Regions from separate parts of the Bradyrhizobium sp. CCBAU 53338 genome, predicted to be linked through region 4. Evidence: predicted binding sites of a transcription regulator. Region 4 holds the regulator's gene; each other region holds the start of a gene.
What was found. Region 4 encodes PhoB, which activates phosphate uptake and scavenging genes when phosphate is short. Its sites were predicted from a motif close to TGTCATNNANCTGTCAT; they were not measured.
Positions count from the first base shown of each region.

Region 1: the regulator PhoB is predicted to act here: its motif matches at 1,545-1,561, upstream of ugpB (sn-glycerol-3-phosphate ABC transporter substrate-binding protein UgpB).
Region 2: the regulator PhoB is predicted to act here: its motif matches at 2,190-2,206, upstream of XH90_RS05955 (YdcH family protein).
Region 3: the regulator PhoB is predicted to act here: its motif matches at 2,440-2,456, upstream of XH90_RS12350 (UDP-2,3-diacylglucosamine diphosphatase).

Region 1 covers NZ_CP030048.1:110,167-114,374, forward strand. The annotation lists gene XH90_RS00495 (organic hydroperoxide resistance protein) at 1-15, shown strand, start outside; gene XH90_RS00500 (CaiB/BaiF CoA-transferase family protein) at 189-1,391, shown strand; gene ugpB (sn-glycerol-3-phosphate ABC transporter substrate-binding protein UgpB) at 1,626-2,942, shown strand; gene ugpA (sn-glycerol-3-phosphate ABC transporter permease UgpA) at 3,009-3,890, shown strand; gene ugpE (sn-glycerol-3-phosphate ABC transporter permease UgpE) at 3,893-4,208, shown strand, end outside.
Region 2 covers NZ_CP030048.1:1,225,387-1,229,594, forward strand. The annotation lists gene purE (5-(carboxyamino)imidazole ribonucleotide mutase) at 1-242, opposite strand, end outside; gene XH90_RS05935 (GGDEF domain-containing protein) at 384-1,139, shown strand; gene XH90_RS05940 (hypothetical protein) at 1,142-1,393, opposite strand; gene XH90_RS05945 (hypothetical protein) at 1,415-1,621, opposite strand; gene XH90_RS05950 (YdcH family protein) at 1,757-1,963, opposite strand; gene XH90_RS05955 (YdcH family protein) at 2,292-2,474, shown strand; gene XH90_RS05960 (NAD(P)/FAD-dependent oxidoreductase) at 2,586-3,689, opposite strand; gene XH90_RS05965 (EAL domain-containing protein) at 3,896-4,208, shown strand, end outside.
Region 3 covers NZ_CP030048.1:2,625,703-2,629,910, forward strand. The annotation lists gene XH90_RS12340 (PAS domain S-box protein) at 1-1,216, opposite strand, end outside; gene thiD (bifunctional hydroxymethylpyrimidine kinase/phosphomethylpyrimidine kinase) at 1,474-2,274, shown strand; gene XH90_RS12350 (UDP-2,3-diacylglucosamine diphosphatase) at 2,480-3,292, shown strand; gene XH90_RS12355 (glycosyltransferase family 1 protein) at 3,306-4,208, shown strand, end outside.
Region 4 covers NZ_CP030048.1:7,022,233-7,026,440, forward strand. The annotation lists gene XH90_RS33065 (aspartate aminotransferase family protein) at 1-401, opposite strand, end outside; gene XH90_RS33070 (GcrA family cell cycle regulator) at 859-1,371, shown strand; gene phoB (phosphate regulon transcriptional regulator PhoB) at 1,474-2,187, opposite strand; gene phoU (phosphate signaling complex protein PhoU) at 2,210-2,926, opposite strand; gene pstB (phosphate ABC transporter ATP-binding protein PstB) at 2,938-3,759, opposite strand; gene pstA (phosphate ABC transporter permease PstA) at 3,756-4,208, opposite strand, start outside.

The DNA of each region.
Region 1 (4,208 bases), 390 kb from region 4:
CTGACGGTCGTCTGATCCGACGGTGAATCGGCTGGCCCGAGATCCCCTCGGGCCAGCCTCTTCCGTTTGAATTCCCGCGCTGCGGCATTGCCGCGACGACGCATAAGCCCCCAACGCGACAAGCCATTGCTGGCATCCACGAACCTCGCTAGGCCTGTGATCAACATCGACACAGGGGAAGCGAAGGCATGACTGAAGCCGTCTTGGGCGCAATGAGCGGACTGCGCGTCGTCGACCTCACGCGCGTGCTCGGCGGTCCCTACTGCACCCAGATCCTCGCCGACCATGGCGCCGACGTGATCAAGGTCGAGCCGCCCGCGGGCGACGAGGTGCGCGACTGGGGCCCTCCCTTTCACGACGACGACGCCGCCTATTTCATCGGCATCAACCGCAACAAGCGCTCGATCGGCCTCGACCTCGCCTCCGAGGGCGGCCGCATCGTGCTGCTCAAGATGCTGGAGACGGCGGACGTCCTGATCGAGAATTTCAAGCCGGGCACGCTGGAGAAATGGGGCATCGGCAACGACGTGCTTGCCCAAAAATTTCCGCGCCTCGTGCATTGCCGGATTTGCGGCTTCGGGGCCGACGGGCCGCGCGGCGGCAATCCCGGCTATGACGCCATCATCCAGGCCATGACCGGCATGATCGCCGCGACCGGCTCGGTCGAGAGCGGGCCGATGCGGATCGGCGTGCCGCTGGTGGACATCACCACCGGTCTTTATGCGGCAATCGGCATCCTGATGGCGCTCTCCGAGCGGCAGCGCTCGGGCAAGGGCCAGTTCCTTGAGACGACGCTCTACGAGACCGGCCTTGCCATCATGCATCCGCACACCGCGAATTACTTCATGCATGGCAAGCCGCCGAGCCTGACCGGCAACGAGCATCCGAACCTCGTGCCCTATGCGATCTTCCCGACCAAGACCGACAACATCTTCATCGGCGTCGGCAACGACGGCACCTTCCGTAAGCTCGCCAAGGAGATCGGCAAACCCGAACTCGGCACCGATCCGCGCTTCGCCCGCAACAAGGACCGCATCGCCAATCGCGAAGCGCTGCGCGCCGAGCTTGCCGCGGTGTTCAGCCAGCACGAGGCCGAGCCGCTGTGCAATCGCCTGCTCGCGGCTGGCCTGCCCGCAGGTCCCGTGCAGAAAATCGATCAGGCATTGACCAATCCGCACACGATCGCCCGCGGCGATGTCATTGAGAAGGACTGGTACAAGGGCGTGGCCTCGCCGATCCGGCTCGATCGGAGCAAGCCGAGCCTGCGCCGCCTGCCGCCGAAGTTCAGCCAGCACGCCCAGGAGGTGCTCGGCGAGTTCGGCTACTCGAAGGCGGAAATCGACGCGATGGTCGAGACGGGCGTGGTCTGCGGACCCCAGCGCAAGCGCTAGTCTAGGGCCCGGCCTCCTCACCCAACCAAATGCCGCAGTGCGGCGCGGGCACGCATGTGCAGCGCGAACGGCGAAGGTTGCCCGGCACGCCTTCGCCTATTTGACGACTTCCCTTTTGGCCGCGCTTGCTGCTTTCGTTTCGGCCGCTTACACAGTCATGTGAACGTCATACGGCGCTGCTAGCGCAAGCGCTTCGTTTTTGACGGCCAATGGACGGCCAAGGGAGGTTACTTGATGGCTCTTCGACATTTTGGAGCGGCGACCGCGTTCGCCGTCACGGTTGGCATGACGGCTTCGCCGGCACTGGCCGCGACTGAGATCCAGTGGTGGCACGCGATGACAGGCCCGAACAACGACGTCGTGGTCAAGCTTGCCAACGATTTCAACGCGTCTCAGAGCGATTACAAGATCGTTCCGACCTTCAAGGGCAGCTATGCCGACACGCTGAACGCGGGCATCGCGGCGTTCCGCGCCGGCAACGCACCGGGCATCATGCAGGTGTTCGAGGTCGGCACCGCGACCATGATGGCCGCCAAGGGCGCCATCAAGCCGGTCTCCGACCTCATGAAGGAGCAAGGCGAGAAGTTCGACCCGCAGTCCTATCTGCCGGCCATCACGGGTTACTACTCGACCGCAAAGGGCGAGATGCTCTCGTTCCCGTTCAACTCGTCGAGCATGGTGATGTGGGCCAATCTCGACGCACTGAAGAAGGCCGGCATCGACGCGCCGCCGAAGACCTGGCCCGAGGTGTTCGCCGACGCCAAGAAGCTGCATGCGACGAGCCCGACTTGCGGCTTCTCCTCGAGCTGGATCACTTGGGGCCTGATCGAGCAGTTCTCGGCCTGGCACAACATTCCGATCGGCACCAAGGCCAACGGCCTCGACGGCTTCGACACCGTGCTGGAATTCAACAACCCGCTCGAGACCAAGCTGCTCGAAAACCTCGTCGAGCTCCAGAAAGACAAGAGCTACGACTATTCGGGCCGCACCAATACCGGCGAAGGCCGCTTCACTTCGGGCGAATGCCCGCTCTACATGACGTCGTCGGCCTTCTATCCGAACGTCAAGGCGAACGCGAAGTTCAACTATACGGCCGTTCCGATGCCGTATTTCCCGGACGCAAAGGATGCGCCCCAGAACTCCATCATCGGCGGCGCCTCGCTCTGGGTGATGGGCGGCAAGTCGAAGGAAGAGTACAAGGGCATCGCCAAGTTCTTCACCTTCCTGTCCGACACCGATCGTCAGGTCTATCTGCACGAGGTCTCCGGCTATCTGCCGATCACCAAGGCGGCCTACGACAAGACCAAGGCCTCGGGCTTCTACGAGAAGAACCCGATCCTGGAAGTGCCGTTGAAGGAGCTCACCAACAAGCCGCCGACCGAGAACTCGCGCGGCCTGCGTTTCGGCGGTATGGTGCAGATGCGCGACGTCTGGTCCGAGGAGATCGAGGCGGCGCTCGCCGGCAAGAAATCGGCCAAGGAAGCGCTCGACGCCGCGGTCTCGCGCGGCAACCAGATGCTGCGTCAGTTCGAGCGGACCGCGACCAAGTAAGATCGCATCAATCGTGGCTGCGGACGGTCCGCAGCCACGACTTTCACAGGGTGAGGCGGGGGCTTCATGGAGAACCGGGCGATATTCTCAGGCAGGCTGCTGGCCTGTCTCCTGGTGTTCCCGCAGCTTGCAATCTCCCTGATCTTCTTCTACTGGCCGGCCGCGCAGGCCCTCTGGCAATCCTTCCTGGTGCAGGATGCCTTCGGGCTCTCGACCGAGTTCGTCTGGTTCGAGAACTACGTCAACCTGCTGAAGACGCCCGAATACTATCACGCGGTCGGCACCACGTTCCTGTTCTCGCTGCTGGTCGTGTTCTTCTCGCTTGCGATCGGCCTCCTGCTCGCCGTGATGGCGAACCGCAACATTGCGGGCGTGCAGATCTATCGCACCTTTCTCATCATTCCCTACGCAGTCGCGCCTGCGGTCGCGAGCGTGCTGTTCATCTTCATGTTCCAGCCCGGGCTCGGCATGATCGCGCGCGCCCTGCAGCGTAACGGCATCGACTGGAATCCGGTGCTCAACGGCACGCATGCCATGATCCTCATCGTCATCGTCGCCGTCTGGAACCAGATCAGCTACAATTTCCTGTTCTTTCTCGCCGGCCTGCAGTCGATCCCCAAGAGCGTGATCGAGGCCGCCGCGATCGACGGCGCGCGGCCGATGCGGCGGTTCTGGACCATCGTGTTCCCGCTGCTGTCGCCGACGACGTTCTTCCTGATCGTCGTCAACATCACCTACGCCTTCTTCAACACGCTCGGCATCATCGATACCGCGACCGAAGGCGGCCCGAACGGCTCCACCTCGACGCTCGTCTACAAGGTTTTCCTGGACGGCAAGGCCGGCTCCGACCTCGGCGGCTCGGCCGCGCAATCCGTGATCCTGATGATCATCGTCATCGCGTTGACCGCGATCCAGTTCCGCTACGTCGAAAAGAAGGTCCATTACTGACAATGGTCGAGCATCGACGATTTGGAAATCTGTTGCCGCACCTGGTGCTGATCGCCGGCGTGATCGTGGTCGCGTTCCCGGTCTATCTCGCGATCATCGCCTCCACCCACGACAACACCGTCATCGCCAACGGCCAGATGCCGCTCTATCCGGGCAGCCACGGGCTGGAGACCTACTGGAACACCATCATGTCCGGCACCGGCAGGACCACGCGCGAGCCGGTCGGCAGCATGCTGGTGTCGAGCTTCATCATGGCGGTCGGCATCGCGGTCGGAAAGATCGCGATCTCGATCATCTCGGCCTATGCCATCGTGTTCT
Region 2 (4,208 bases), 1.5 Mb from region 4:
AGTTCCGTCAGCGACGCGGCCATGCCGGGCAGATGCGCGGCGCCGCCGGCGCCGGCGATGATCACCTTGAAGCCGGCCGCCTTGGCGCCCTTGGCGAAGCTGAACAGCCGGTCGGGGGTGCGGTGGGCCGAGACGATGCGAGTCTCGGAGGCGACACCGAGGACTGCGAGCGTGTCGGCGGCGTGCCGCATCGTCTCCCAGTCCGACTGGCTTCCCATGATGATGGCGATCGGCGCGGTCATGACGTCAATTGTGCTCGGAAAACAGAAAGATAGGCCAGATTAACGGTTCCGGCCGGCGGCTCGCAAGGCGGTGGCAAGGAGAAGGGAATGCACTATCCTGTCTTGGTGAATCCCCGCAAGCCTTCATTGAGCAGGATGCCCATGAAGAAACCAAAAAGGGCGACCGCTGCGAAGGCCAAAAAGGGCCGGAAAACCCGCGGGAGCCGAACCAGAACTGCACCCAAGCGGGCGACGGCGCCGCGCCGCGGGTCCCGTGCCGGTGCTGCCAAGGAAACTGGCAAGACGACCGGTAAGTCGACTGGCAAGGCAACTAGCAAGGACACCAGCAGAGCGACCCTCCGCGACCTGCGGACCAGGCTCGCGCAAGCGCTGCGGCGCGTCGCCGAGCTCGAGGCTGCGGCCGACACCGATTTCCTGCTGGGCATTCCCAACCGGCGCGGCTTCGAGCGCGAGCTCCAGCGCGCCATCGCCTACATGAAGCGCTACCGCGCCAGCGGCGCACTGATCGTGCTCGACGTCGATCGCCTGAAACCGATCAACGATTCCTTCGGCCATGCCGCCGGTGACGAGGTGCTGAAGGCGATCGCGAACACGCTGACGCGGCAGATCCGCGCTTCCGACGTGGTCGGACGTCTCGGCGGCGACGAGTTCGCCTTGCTGCTGTGGAATCTCAGCGAGACCGATGCCAAGGCGAAGGCTGTCATCTTCGAGCAGGCGATCGACGATCTGTCTTTCACCTTTCGCGGCCAGCTTGTGGCCGCGGGCGCCTCTGCCGGCGTCGCGCTGCTCGGCGCGCAGTCCGACGCTGCCCGCGCGCTGGAGGAGGCCGATGCCGCCATGTATGTGCGCAAAGCGCAGCGGCGGCACGAGCCGCGGATCAGGCTTGTGAGCAGCTGATTTTACAGTGTCGCGAGATCTTCCGGCACATTGCCGAATTTACGCAGCAGCGTGGCATCACCGAATTCACCGGTCATGGGATCGCCGCTGCGGCTGAATGCGATTGCGCCGATATGTCCGGCGCCGCGCGCCAATGCCTCGGCGCGTCGCAACGCGGCCGTCGAGCTCTGGCATTCCTCAGCCGTGCCCGCGACAGGCGATCCGTCGGCATCGATCAGGAAGGGCATTGCAACGTAGTAGGTCACGTCAGACATGGCGTTGCTCCAACGGTGAGTTCAGGCAGCGCTACTCCTGCTGCGTGAGGTCTCGGGAATGCAGCCGGCCGAAATCGCCGCCTGCAATTCCTCCAGCTCGGCTTCCAGGTATTCGTTGGCCATGATCAGCGCCTTGATCGTGCTGCGCAGGTTGCCGTCGCACATCGCGATCGCCTGGTCGCAGGCCTGTTCATAATGGCTGTTGTCGAGAAGGGCGGGGACTGACATCGGCGGTGTCCTTGCGGGTTGTCCTTGGGCGTTTGCTTTGGGCGGTTCCTGGGGTGTCCGGGCGGTATTTATGTTCTCTTTTTGTTCTTTTCGAGTCAAGCGGATTCATCGCGGCAATCCACGGCCGCTCACAGCTCAGGCAATGATGTCGGGCGTGATCTGGTCTTCGATGAAGGCGATACGGTCGCGCAACAATAGCTTGCGCTTCTTCAACCGCTGTAACCGCAAAAGGTCGGGAGCGGGCGATTGATGCAGTGCATCGATCGCCGCATCGAGATCTCGGTGTTCCTGCTGCAACCGGGTGAGCTCGGCTTCGAGCTCACGCTCGTCTTCATGGGTCATGTCTGCGGTGGCCGAAAACCGATGGGCTTGAGATCAAGGCTGTGGACGCCCTGTGGAAATTATCGCCCTTGCGCGGCGTGACCGCAAGCGATCTGCGACCGTCACGCACCGCTCTCTCGCAAGATATTTCGACGATTCGCAAGCGCGCCGCATAAGCGCATTGATATCATGGATTTTTCGCCGCGCGGTTCCGTACTCACGCTTCATTACATATGAATTTTCAAAAATGACGATGCGACGACGGATACCCATCGACAGAACGAATCGGTGATGTACACTTCCGCGTCCGGATCGAATCCAAGGGTCACCCCTACCGAGGAGGTTTCGAATGACAATTCAGGCACATCTGGTTGAATTGGAACGGAAGCACAAAATTCTCGAAAACGAATTGCACGAAGCTCTCGTGCACCTTTCAACAGACGACCTGCAAATTGTTGAGTTGAAGCGCCGCAAGTTACTGGTCAAGGACCAGATCGAACGACTGAAGCAGTCCGGCGACACGCTTCACTAGTAGCCCCCGTAACAGCGTCAGGTTTGATCGTATCCTTTCAGGCAGGGACGGGAGCCTTCGCGCTTGTCCCTGCTGTAAGGTGCGCATTGCGCGAGCATCTTCGCGCGGTGATCAGATCTCTGCGAGCTCCGCGACGTGGTCCGCGATCGCGAGCGACGATGTCAGTCCCGGCGATTCGATGCCGAACAGATTGACCAGCCCTGCAACGCCGTGGTCGCGCGGACCCTGCATCAGAAAATCCTGCGTCGCCACCGCCGGCGGCACGATCTTCGGGCGGATGCCGGAATAGCTCGGCATCAGCGCGCCATCGGGCAGCGTCGGCCAGTATTTGCGGATCGCCGGATAGAAGCGTTCGGCGCGCGACGGATCGACTTCGTAATCGATGGTCTCGATCCATTCGACGTCGGGGCCGAAGCGCGCCTGTCCTGTCATGTCCAGCGTCAGATGCACCCCTAACCCGCCGGGCTCGGGCACCGGATAGATCAGGCGCGAGAACGGCGCGCGCGCGTTGCAGCTGAAATAATTGCCCTTGGCGAGATAGGCCGGCGGAATCCGGTCGACAGGCATACCGTCGATGTGACGCGCCACGGTCGTCGCCGAAAGTCCGGCGGCGTTGACGAGCAGGTCGCATTGCAGGGTCATCGGGGCTTCGCCGCCGGCTTCGATCTCGATCACGCCGGCCTCCGCCTTGGCGCGGATCAGCGGCGTGTGAAACGCAAAGGCCGCGCCTGCATCTTCAGCCTCGCCGCGCAGCGAGAGCATATAGGCATGGCTGTCGATGATGCCCGTTGACGGCGACAGCAGTGCCGCGTCGCAGGCCAGCGCCGGCTCCAGTGCGCGTGCGGCCTCGCCGGAGAGCAATTGCATGTCGAGCACGCCATTGGCCTCGGCATGCGCCTTGATCGATTGCAGCTTCTCGGTTTCCTTCGCACTGGTCGCGACGATCAGCTTGCCGCAGTTCTTGTGCGGGATGCCGCGCTCGCCGCAATAGCGATACAGCGCCTGCTTGCCGCTGACGCACATCCGCGCCATCCAGCTTCCGGCGCGGTAGTAGATCCCGGCATGGATCACCTCGCTGTTGCGCGAGGAGGTGACGGTGCCGATGGCTTCGGCTTCCTCGAGCACGATCACCTCGCGCCCCGCCTGTGCCAGCTTCCTTGCCACCGCGAGCCCGACCACGCCGGCCCCGATGACGACGCAGTCGACCCTATCCATGGCTACGCAGAGGTCCCGTTGAAGCTGCCGATGGCGCCGGTTTGCCTGGAAAACGCGCCGCGCGGGCGTTTTCCGTTAAGGAAGCATTTATCATGTCAGGGCAATTGCCGTATTTCGCGTCACATTTTTTCTGTTGGGCGTACAGGCGTTTACCCGATCCAAACCCGTGAAGCCAGACAATCCGCAGTTGAAATTGCGGGTGGCGGATGGCCGAGAAAAACTGGCAGGAAGGCAGCATGCTTCCGATTGCTGTGCAGGCCGTCGTGTGCCTGACCAGCGCGGTCGCGCCTTCGCGTGCCTATGCCGGAAGCTTCGATCCGCCGACCTTTCTGGCCAATCTCGACCCCAATCTGATCTGGGAAGCTCTCATCGGGGGCATCGTCGTCTGCGCGTTTCTGGCTGCTATCGCGCTGTGGATCCATTCTGCCCTGCGCCGAAGCAAGCGTTCGCAGCTGCGGCGAAACGCCTTCGTCTCCTCCGCCATGAACAATCTCAACCAGGGCGTGGTGATGACGGATG
Region 3 (4,208 bases), 2.9 Mb from region 4:
GCGCCAGGTTCAGCACGGCGGATTCGAGCTGGGAGCGGTCGGCAAAGGCCCGGATCGTGCCGGGCCCGAAAGCGGTGCCGATCTCGATGTTCTCGCGCAGGGTGCGCTTGAACAGCTTGAGCATGGACAAGATCAGCTCGGTGCAATCGATCGTCTGCGGCCGCAGCAGCTGGCGGCGGCTGAAGGCGAGCAGCCGCTGCGTCAGCTCCGCGCCGCGTTCGCCGGACTGGCAGATGTCGTCGGCGAACTGGCGCAAATCCGGCCGGGCCTTGAGCTGCTCGCTGAGATGCTCGGCGTTGCCGATGATGACGGTCAGCAGGTTGTTGAAGTCGTGCGCGATGCCGCCGGAGAGCTGGCCGACCGTCTCCATCTTCTGCGCCTGCTGGAGCTGCTGCTCGGTCAGCTTGCGCGCGGTCAGATCATGGATGATGCCGACATAGATCAGCTCGCCGTCCTGCCACGCCTGGCCCACCGACAGATCCATCGGAAAGTGTGACCCGTCCTTGCGCAGGCCGACGGTTTCCCCCGTCGCGAAACGCTGAGCATGAGCGGTGGATGAACGCTTCCCTCCGTCGGACATCAGCATGCCGATGTCGAGATTCATGACCTCCTCGGCGCGATAGCCGAACAGCCGTTCGCAGGCTGGATTGAACAGGAGAATGCGGGCCTGCGCATCGAACAGAATGACGCCGTCGACCGCAGTCTCGACGACGGCGGTGAGGCGCGCCACGCTCTCGCGCATCGCGCGCTGCGCCTCTCCCACCTGTTTCAGCAGCTGCGTCGCATCGCGGCGCTTGGTCTCCTCCTCCTCGAGCGCGGCCTGCACCTTTTGCAGCTCGAAGGGAGAGGGGATCGCCAGGATCTTGGGCAGCAGCGGCCAGAGCGCGACCGCGGTGAAGATCGAGGCGATCGCGGTCGCCGCCTTGACCAGGCCCTCGATGCCGTAGACCGGTACCCAGAGCGTATAGATCGACAGGACATGGGTGAGGCCGCAGGCCGTGATGAAGACCGCGAACGCCCAGAACACCCAGCCGAACTTGAGGTCACGCCGCTTGGTGACGAGGATCGCGAGCGCGAAAGGAATCGAGAAATACGCCGCGGCGATGCAAGCGTCGGAGACGACGTGGAGCCAGATCAGCTCGGGTTCCCACAGCAGGCAGATGCCGTGCGGTGAGAACATCGAGGAGTCGAGGATACGTTCGAAATATGCCCACATGATCTCTTCCCCGGAGGGTTGCAGGCCGAGGGCCGGCAATTTGCGTCGCTGGACGAATCCACTGACTACCGTGTCATTCGCACGCTTGGTCGCCAAGGCCGGGTGATGCCGTGCTCTTATTTTCGCAGGATATGCCCGCTTGCGGGACGACAATGCCGTGCAGCTCGCGCTTGGCCTGATTCGGCGGCTTGCTGGGGCTCCGCCGACGCGCTAGGACGGGCCATGGCCATGTCCTTTTCGAGCAAGCGTTTCCTGCGATGACCACGCCCGTGGCGCTCACCGTCGCCGGTTCCGATTCGAGCGGCGGCGCCGGCATTCAGGCCGACCTGAAGACCTTTGCCGCGCTCGGGGTCTACGGCGCGTCCGCGATCACGGCGCTGACGGCGCAGAACACCAAAGGCGTCACCGGCATTCACGCGGTGCCCGCCGATTTCGTCACCGCGCAGATCGATGCGGTGTTTTCCGATCTCGATGTCGGTGCGGTGAAGATCGGCATGGTGGCGCAGGCCGGCAGCATCGATGCGATTGCTGCCGCGCTGTCACGCTGGAAGCCGGGCCATATCGTGCTCGATCCGGTGATGGTCGCAACCTCCGGCGACCGGCTGCTGGCCGCGGAGGCCGTCGAAGCCTTGCGCACGAAGCTGATGCGGCTTGCATCGGTGATCACGCCCAATCTGCCGGAGGCGGCCGCACTGCTCGACGAGCAGGTCGCACGAAGCGAGGCCGAGATCGAAAGCCAGGGGCGCCGCCTGCTCGGGCTCGGCTGCCGCGCGGTCCTGATCAAGGGTGGCCACGGCGAGGGTGCGCAGAGTATCGACTATCTCGTCAGCGCTGACAAAACGATCGCGCTCCCCGCGCCGCGTGTTGCCACGCGCAACACCCACGGCACCGGCTGCTCGCTGTCGTCAGCCGTTGCGGCGGGGCTTGCCAAGGGCGAGGATCTCGAGACGGCCGTGCGCCATGCCAAGAGCTGGATCAGCGCGGCCATCGCGGCCGCCGACCGCTTCAGCGTCGGTCACGGCCACGGGCCGATCCATCATTTCCACAAGTTCTACTGACGCCGGCTTCCCGATCCACAGTTAACCAGCATCTCCTTGGGGTCCCGGCATTTTGCGGAGAACCATTGGGGCGCCATGTCGCCTGATTGTCGCATGCGGCTGATATTCGCGGGGAGGTCGAGGCAAGGTCCCGATTCGTATCCAAGGGTGCCTCATCGGTTCAATCGTCATCCCCCTGTCACGGGACATTGTTACAGGCTGTCGCATGGGAAGTTACGATGTGAGTGACGAGAGCCCGGAGCGGCGCTTTCGCACGTTGTTCATATCCGATGTCCATCTCGGAGCCCGCGGCTCGCAAGCCGACCTTTTGCTGGACTTCCTGCGCTACCACGATGCCGACACGATCTACCTCGTCGGCGACATCGTCGATGGTTGGGCGCTGAAATCGAGCTGGCACTGGCCGCAATCGCACAACGACCTGGTGCAGAAGCTGCTGCGCAAGGCGCGCAAGGGCGCCAAGGTCATCTACGTGCCCGGCAATCACGACGAGTTCCTGCGCAACTATTACGGCACGCATTTCGGCGGCATCGACGTCGTCGAGAACACCGTGCACATCGGCGCGGACGGCAAGCGCTACCTCGTCATTCACGGCGACATCTTCGACCTCGTGGTGCAGAACGCGCGCTGGCTCGCCCATCTCGGCGACAAGGCCTACGACTTCGCGATCCAGATGAACCGCTTCGTCAACTTCTTCCGACGCCTGTTCGGCGTGCCCTATTGGTCGCTGTCGCAATGGGCCAAGCAGAAGGTCAAGAATGCGGTGAACTATATCGGCGCGTTCGAGCAGGCGCTCTCCGCCGAAGCCCGGCGCCACGACGCCGACGGCGTGATCTGCGGCCACATCCATTACGCCGTGATCCGCGACGAGAACGGCATCCGCTACATGAACTGCGGCGACTGGGTCGAGAGCTGCACCGCGCTCGTCGAGCATGATGACGGTCGTTTCGAGATCATCACGTGGGCCGACCATCTGCGGAAGCCGGCGGAAGTGCCGCAGGTGGCGGCAAGAGCTGCCTGACGAGAGCCGCTTGATGCGCATCCTGGTCGCGACCGACGCCTGGCACCCGCAAGTCAACGGTGTGGTTCGGACGCTGACCAAGCTCGCCGACGCCGCCAAGACGCTCGACGTCGAGTTCTCGTTCCTCACGCCGCAATCGTTCCGCACCTTCGCGATGCCGAGCTATCGCGACGTGCGGCTTGCCATGCCGCGCCCGGCGCGTATCGCAAAACTGATCGCGGAAGCGCGGCCCGACAGCATCCACATCGCGACGGAAGGGCCGATCGGCCTGATGGTCCGCCGCTATTGCCGTCAGCGCAAGCTGCCGTTCACGACCAGCTTCCACAGCCGTTTTCCCGAATATGTCCGCGCCCGCGTGCCGGTTCCGGGCTCCCTGATCTGGCGGGCGCTGCGCCGCCTCCACAGCCCGAGCCGGGCCGTGATGGCGGCGACGCCGGCGCTGGCCCAGGAACTCGGCGAGCGCGGTTTCGACAATGTCGTGCTGTGGCCGCGCGGCGTCGATACGCACCTGTTCCATCCTCGCGCCGTCGACCTCTGCCTGCCGGCCCCGGTGTTCCTCTCGGTCGGCCGCGTCGCGGTTGAGAAGAATCTCGAAGCGTTCCTCGACCTCGATCTGCCCGGCACCAAGGTGATCGTCGGCGACGGTCCGGCGCGCAACGCACTGGAGGAGGCCTATCCCGACGCGCTCTTCCTTGGGGAAAAGCACGGCGAGGAGCTGGCCGACATCTATGCGGCAGCCGACGTCTTCGTGTTTCCGAGCAGGACCGACACGTTCGGCCTGGTCCTGCTCGAGGCCCTCGCAAGCGGCCTGCCGGTCGCGGCCTTCCCCGTGAAGGGCCCGCGCGACGTCATCGGCGACGCGCCGGTCGGCGCACTGGACGAGGATCTGCACAGCGCCTGCTTCGCTGCGCTCGAC
Region 4 (4,208 bases):
TGGAAGGCGCCCTCGAAGGTGACGATGCGGTAGCGCTCCGGATGGCCCTTGGAGAAATGATGATGGCGAACCAGCTTGATCACGCCCTCCAGCGCCTCGGCGCCGGAATTGCAGAAGAAGACGAAGTCCGCAAAGCTCTCGTTGCACAGGCGCGCGGCGAGCTTCTCGCCATCCGGGCTCTGGAACAGATTGGACATGTGCCAGAGCTTGGTCGCCTGCTCCTGCAACGCCTTGACGAGCGCAGGATGGGCATGGCCGAGCGCGTTCACGGCGACGCCCGAGGTGAAATCGAGATAGCGATCGCCATTGGTTGCGATCAACCAGACGCCTTCACCGCGCTCAAAACCGATGTCGGCCCTGGCAAAAACGGGGAGCAAATGCGGCGCTGCGCTGTTGGTCATGACGATCACTTGATTGTTGCGGACGGCCGACGCGTGCATTGCGCAACGCACCATTGACCGGCCCGGAAAACGAAACGTGCCGCCTTTTAAGGGCGGCACGCACGGCCATTTTAGGCCTGGTGATCCGGGTGTCAATGCCGCCCGGAAAGCCTCGCGAAACGCCGAATCCGTAGTCTTGCGGTGACGATTTTGCAGGATTTTCGCCACGGAACATGTGGAAGCGAGTCGGCGGACTCTTGCGCGCGAGTCACGCCATATTGTAGCGTTTGGCTTGTCAGATACGACATCTCGTGCAGCGGTTCTGATCCCAAGAGTCCTCATGTACCGGCGTAAACGTTCGGGCGCACTTCGCGCGCCCGGCGAGCCTTAAGGGATTCCGGCGGCACGGGTTTTTCGAGGCTTAGGCATTCGTTGTGCGGCCCCAGGATGGCGGGCGCGCGGCGAAGGAAAGGGTGCAATGACGGTTTTGACCTGGTCCGACGATCGCGTCGAGCAGCTGAAAAAGCTCTGGGAGGCCGGACTTTCGGCCAGCCAGATCGCCGCCGAGCTTGGGAATGTCACCCGTAACGCCGTGATCGGAAAGGTGCACAGGCTCGGCCTGTCCGGCCGCGCCAAGAGCCCCTCGTCAGCGGCTCCGCGGCCACGCAAGGCACGTCCTGCGCAGCACATGATGCGGGTGAGCAGGCCGATCGCGCGCGGCAACACCGCACTGGCGCAGGCCTTCGAGGTCGAGGTCGAGGCCGAACCCGTTACCTACGACAACGTGGTGCCGATGAGCCAGCGGCTCTCGTTGCTCGAGCTGAACGAAGCCACCTGCCACTGGCCGGTGGGCGATCCCTCGAGCCCGGATTTCTTCTTCTGCGGCGGCAAGGCCCTGTCCGGCCTGCCCTACTGCGCCCAGCACTCGCGCGTTGCGTATCAGCCGGCAGCCGATCGCCGCCGCGCACCGGCCAAGCCCGGCACGCGCTGAGTACAGCTTGAGACCGACATCGTCCCGGCACCGGCCGGGGCGAAAAAGAAAAGCGCGCCACCGAGCGCGCTTTTTTTGTTTTGCTTGCGGGCAGCTAGGTAGCTAGCCGGAGGCCTGCTCGGCCTTCGCGAAGCGATCGTCGAGCGCGTAGCCCGCGCCGCGGACGGTGCGGATCGGGTCCTGCTCGCGGCCGAGATTGAGCAGCTTGCGCAGGCGGCCGATATGCACGTCGACGGTGCGCTCGTCGATATAGATGTCGCGGCCCCAGACGCTGTCGAGCAGCTGCTCGCGCGAGAACACGCGGCCGGGATGCTCCAGGAAGAACTCGAGCAGACGGTATTCGGTCGGGCCGAGATCGATCGGCCGGCCCGAGCGCGCCACGCGGCGCTTTTCGCGGTCGAGCTCGATGTCGCCGAAAGCAAGCACGGTCGCGAGCCGCTCCGGGCTGGCGCGCCGCAGCAGCCCCTTCACGCGCGCCAGCAGCTCGGGCACCGAGAACGGCTTGACGATGTAATCGTCGGCGCCGGTCGCAAGGCCCCGCACCCGTTCGCTCTCCTCGCCGCGCGCAGTGAGCATGATGATCGGCAGCTGCTTGGTGTCGGACCGCGTCCGCAAGCGGCGGCACAGCTCGATGCCCGACAGCCCCGGCAGCATCCAGTCGAGCACAATCAAATCGGGGATATGCTCCTTGAGGCGGGTGTCGGCGTCGTCGCCGCGCATCACCGTCTCGACGTCATAGCCGTCGCCTTCGAGGTTGTAGCGGAGAAGCTCGGTGAGAGCTTCCTCGTCCTCGACCACCATAATGCGTGCGCCCATGGTCTGGTCGCTCCTTGCCTGATCAGGTGTTCGGGACCGTCGTGGCGAACGTCGTCATGTCGCCCTTCGGCCGCTTGTCGGTGATCGCCTGGCCTTCGATCATGTAGAACACGGTCTCGGCAATGTTGGTGGCATGATCGCCGATCCGTTCGATGTTCTTGGCGCAGAACATCAGGTGGATGCAGAACGAGATGTTGCGCGGATCCTCCATCATGTAGGTGAGGAGTTCGCGGAACAGCGAGGTGCAGATGGCGTCGACTTCCTCGTCGCCCTTCCACACCGCCATCGCCGCCGGCAGATCGTGCGCGGCATAGGCGTCCAGCACCGACTTGACCTGCTGCTGCACGAGGTCGGTCATGTGCTCGAGGCCGCGGAACAGTTTGAGCGGATGGAAATCCGTCTCCAGCGCCGCGACGCGCTTGCCCATGTTCTTGGCGAGGTCGCCGATCCGCTCGAGATCGGTCGCAACGCGCATGGCGCCGACGATCTCGCGCAGGTCCACCGCCATCGGCTGGCGGCGTGCGATGGTGAGCACGGCGCGCTCCTCGATTTTCCTCTGCAGCGTGTCGAGCTCGGCGTCGATGGTGACGACGCGCTGGCCGAGCGCGACGTCGCGGCGGATCAGGGCATCGACGGAATCGACGATCATGCGCTCGGCGATGCCGCCCATCTCGGCCACCAGGCGGGTGAGCTCCTGGAGGTCGGTGTCGAAGGCTTTTGCGGTATGTTCAGAACCCATGTCCCGTCTCCTCAGCCGAACCGGCCGGTGATGTAATCCTGCGTGCGCCGGTCGGACGGCGACGTGAAGATCTTGCTGGTGTCGTCGAACTCGATCAGTTCGCCGAGATACATGAAGGCGGTCTTGTCGGAGACGCGGGCCGCCTGCTGCATGTTGTGGGTGACGATCGCGATCGTGTAGTTCTCGGACAGTTCCTGGATCAGTTCCTCGACCTTGGCGGTCGAGATCGGATCGAGCGCCGAACAGGGCTCGTCGAACAGGATCACCTCGGGCCGCACGGCGACGGTGCGGGCGATGCAGAGGCGTTGCTGCTGGCCGCCGGAGAGCGACAGGCCCGAGGCGTTGAGCTTGTCCTTGACCTCGTTCCACAGCGCGCCGCCGCGCAGCGCCTTCTCGACGCGACCGTCCATCTCGGACTTCGAGATCTTCTCGTAGAGACGGATGCCGAAGGCGATGTTCTCGTAGATCGTCATCGGGAACGGCGTCGGCTTCTGGAACACCATGCCGACGCGGGCGCGCAGCAGGTTGAGATCGAGCTTCGGGTCGAGGATGTTGGTCTGGTCGAGCATGAGCTGACCGGTGACGCGCTGGCCCGGATAAAGGTCGTACATCCGGTTGAAGATGCGCAGCAGGGTCGACTTGCCGCAGCCCGACGGCCCGATAAAGGCCGTGACGCGGTTGGTGCCGAGCGCCAGGTTGATGTTCTTCAGCGCGTGGTGTTCGCCGTAATAGAAGTTGAGATTGCGCACCGTCACCTTGGCCGGGGCCTCCGGCAACGGCTGCTGCGATGCCAGATGAGCGTTGGAACTCACGGATACGGACAGATCGGTCATTTTACGGTCCTCTCGGCGCCAAGAATGCGCGCGCCAATGTTCAAGGCAAGCACGGTGAGCGTGATCAGCAGGGCGCCGCTCCAGGCGAGTTGCTTCCAGTACTCGTAGGGGCTCTGCACGAAGTTGTTGATGGTGACAGGCAGGTTCGCCATCGTCTTGGTGAGGTCCAGGCTGAAGAACTGGTTCGACAGCGCGGTGAACAGCAGCGGCGCAGTCTCACCCGCAACGCGCGCGGTCGCGAGCAGCACGCCGGTGATCAGGCCGGAGCGCGCCGCGCGGTAGGCGATCTTCTTGATCACCAGCGAGCGCGGCAAACCGAGCGCACTGGCGGCCTCGCGCAACGGGTTGGGCACCAGCAAGAGCATGTCCTCGGTGGTACGCAGAACCACCGGGATCACGATCACGGCCAGGGCCAGACAGCCAGCGATGCCGGAGAAACCTCGCATCGG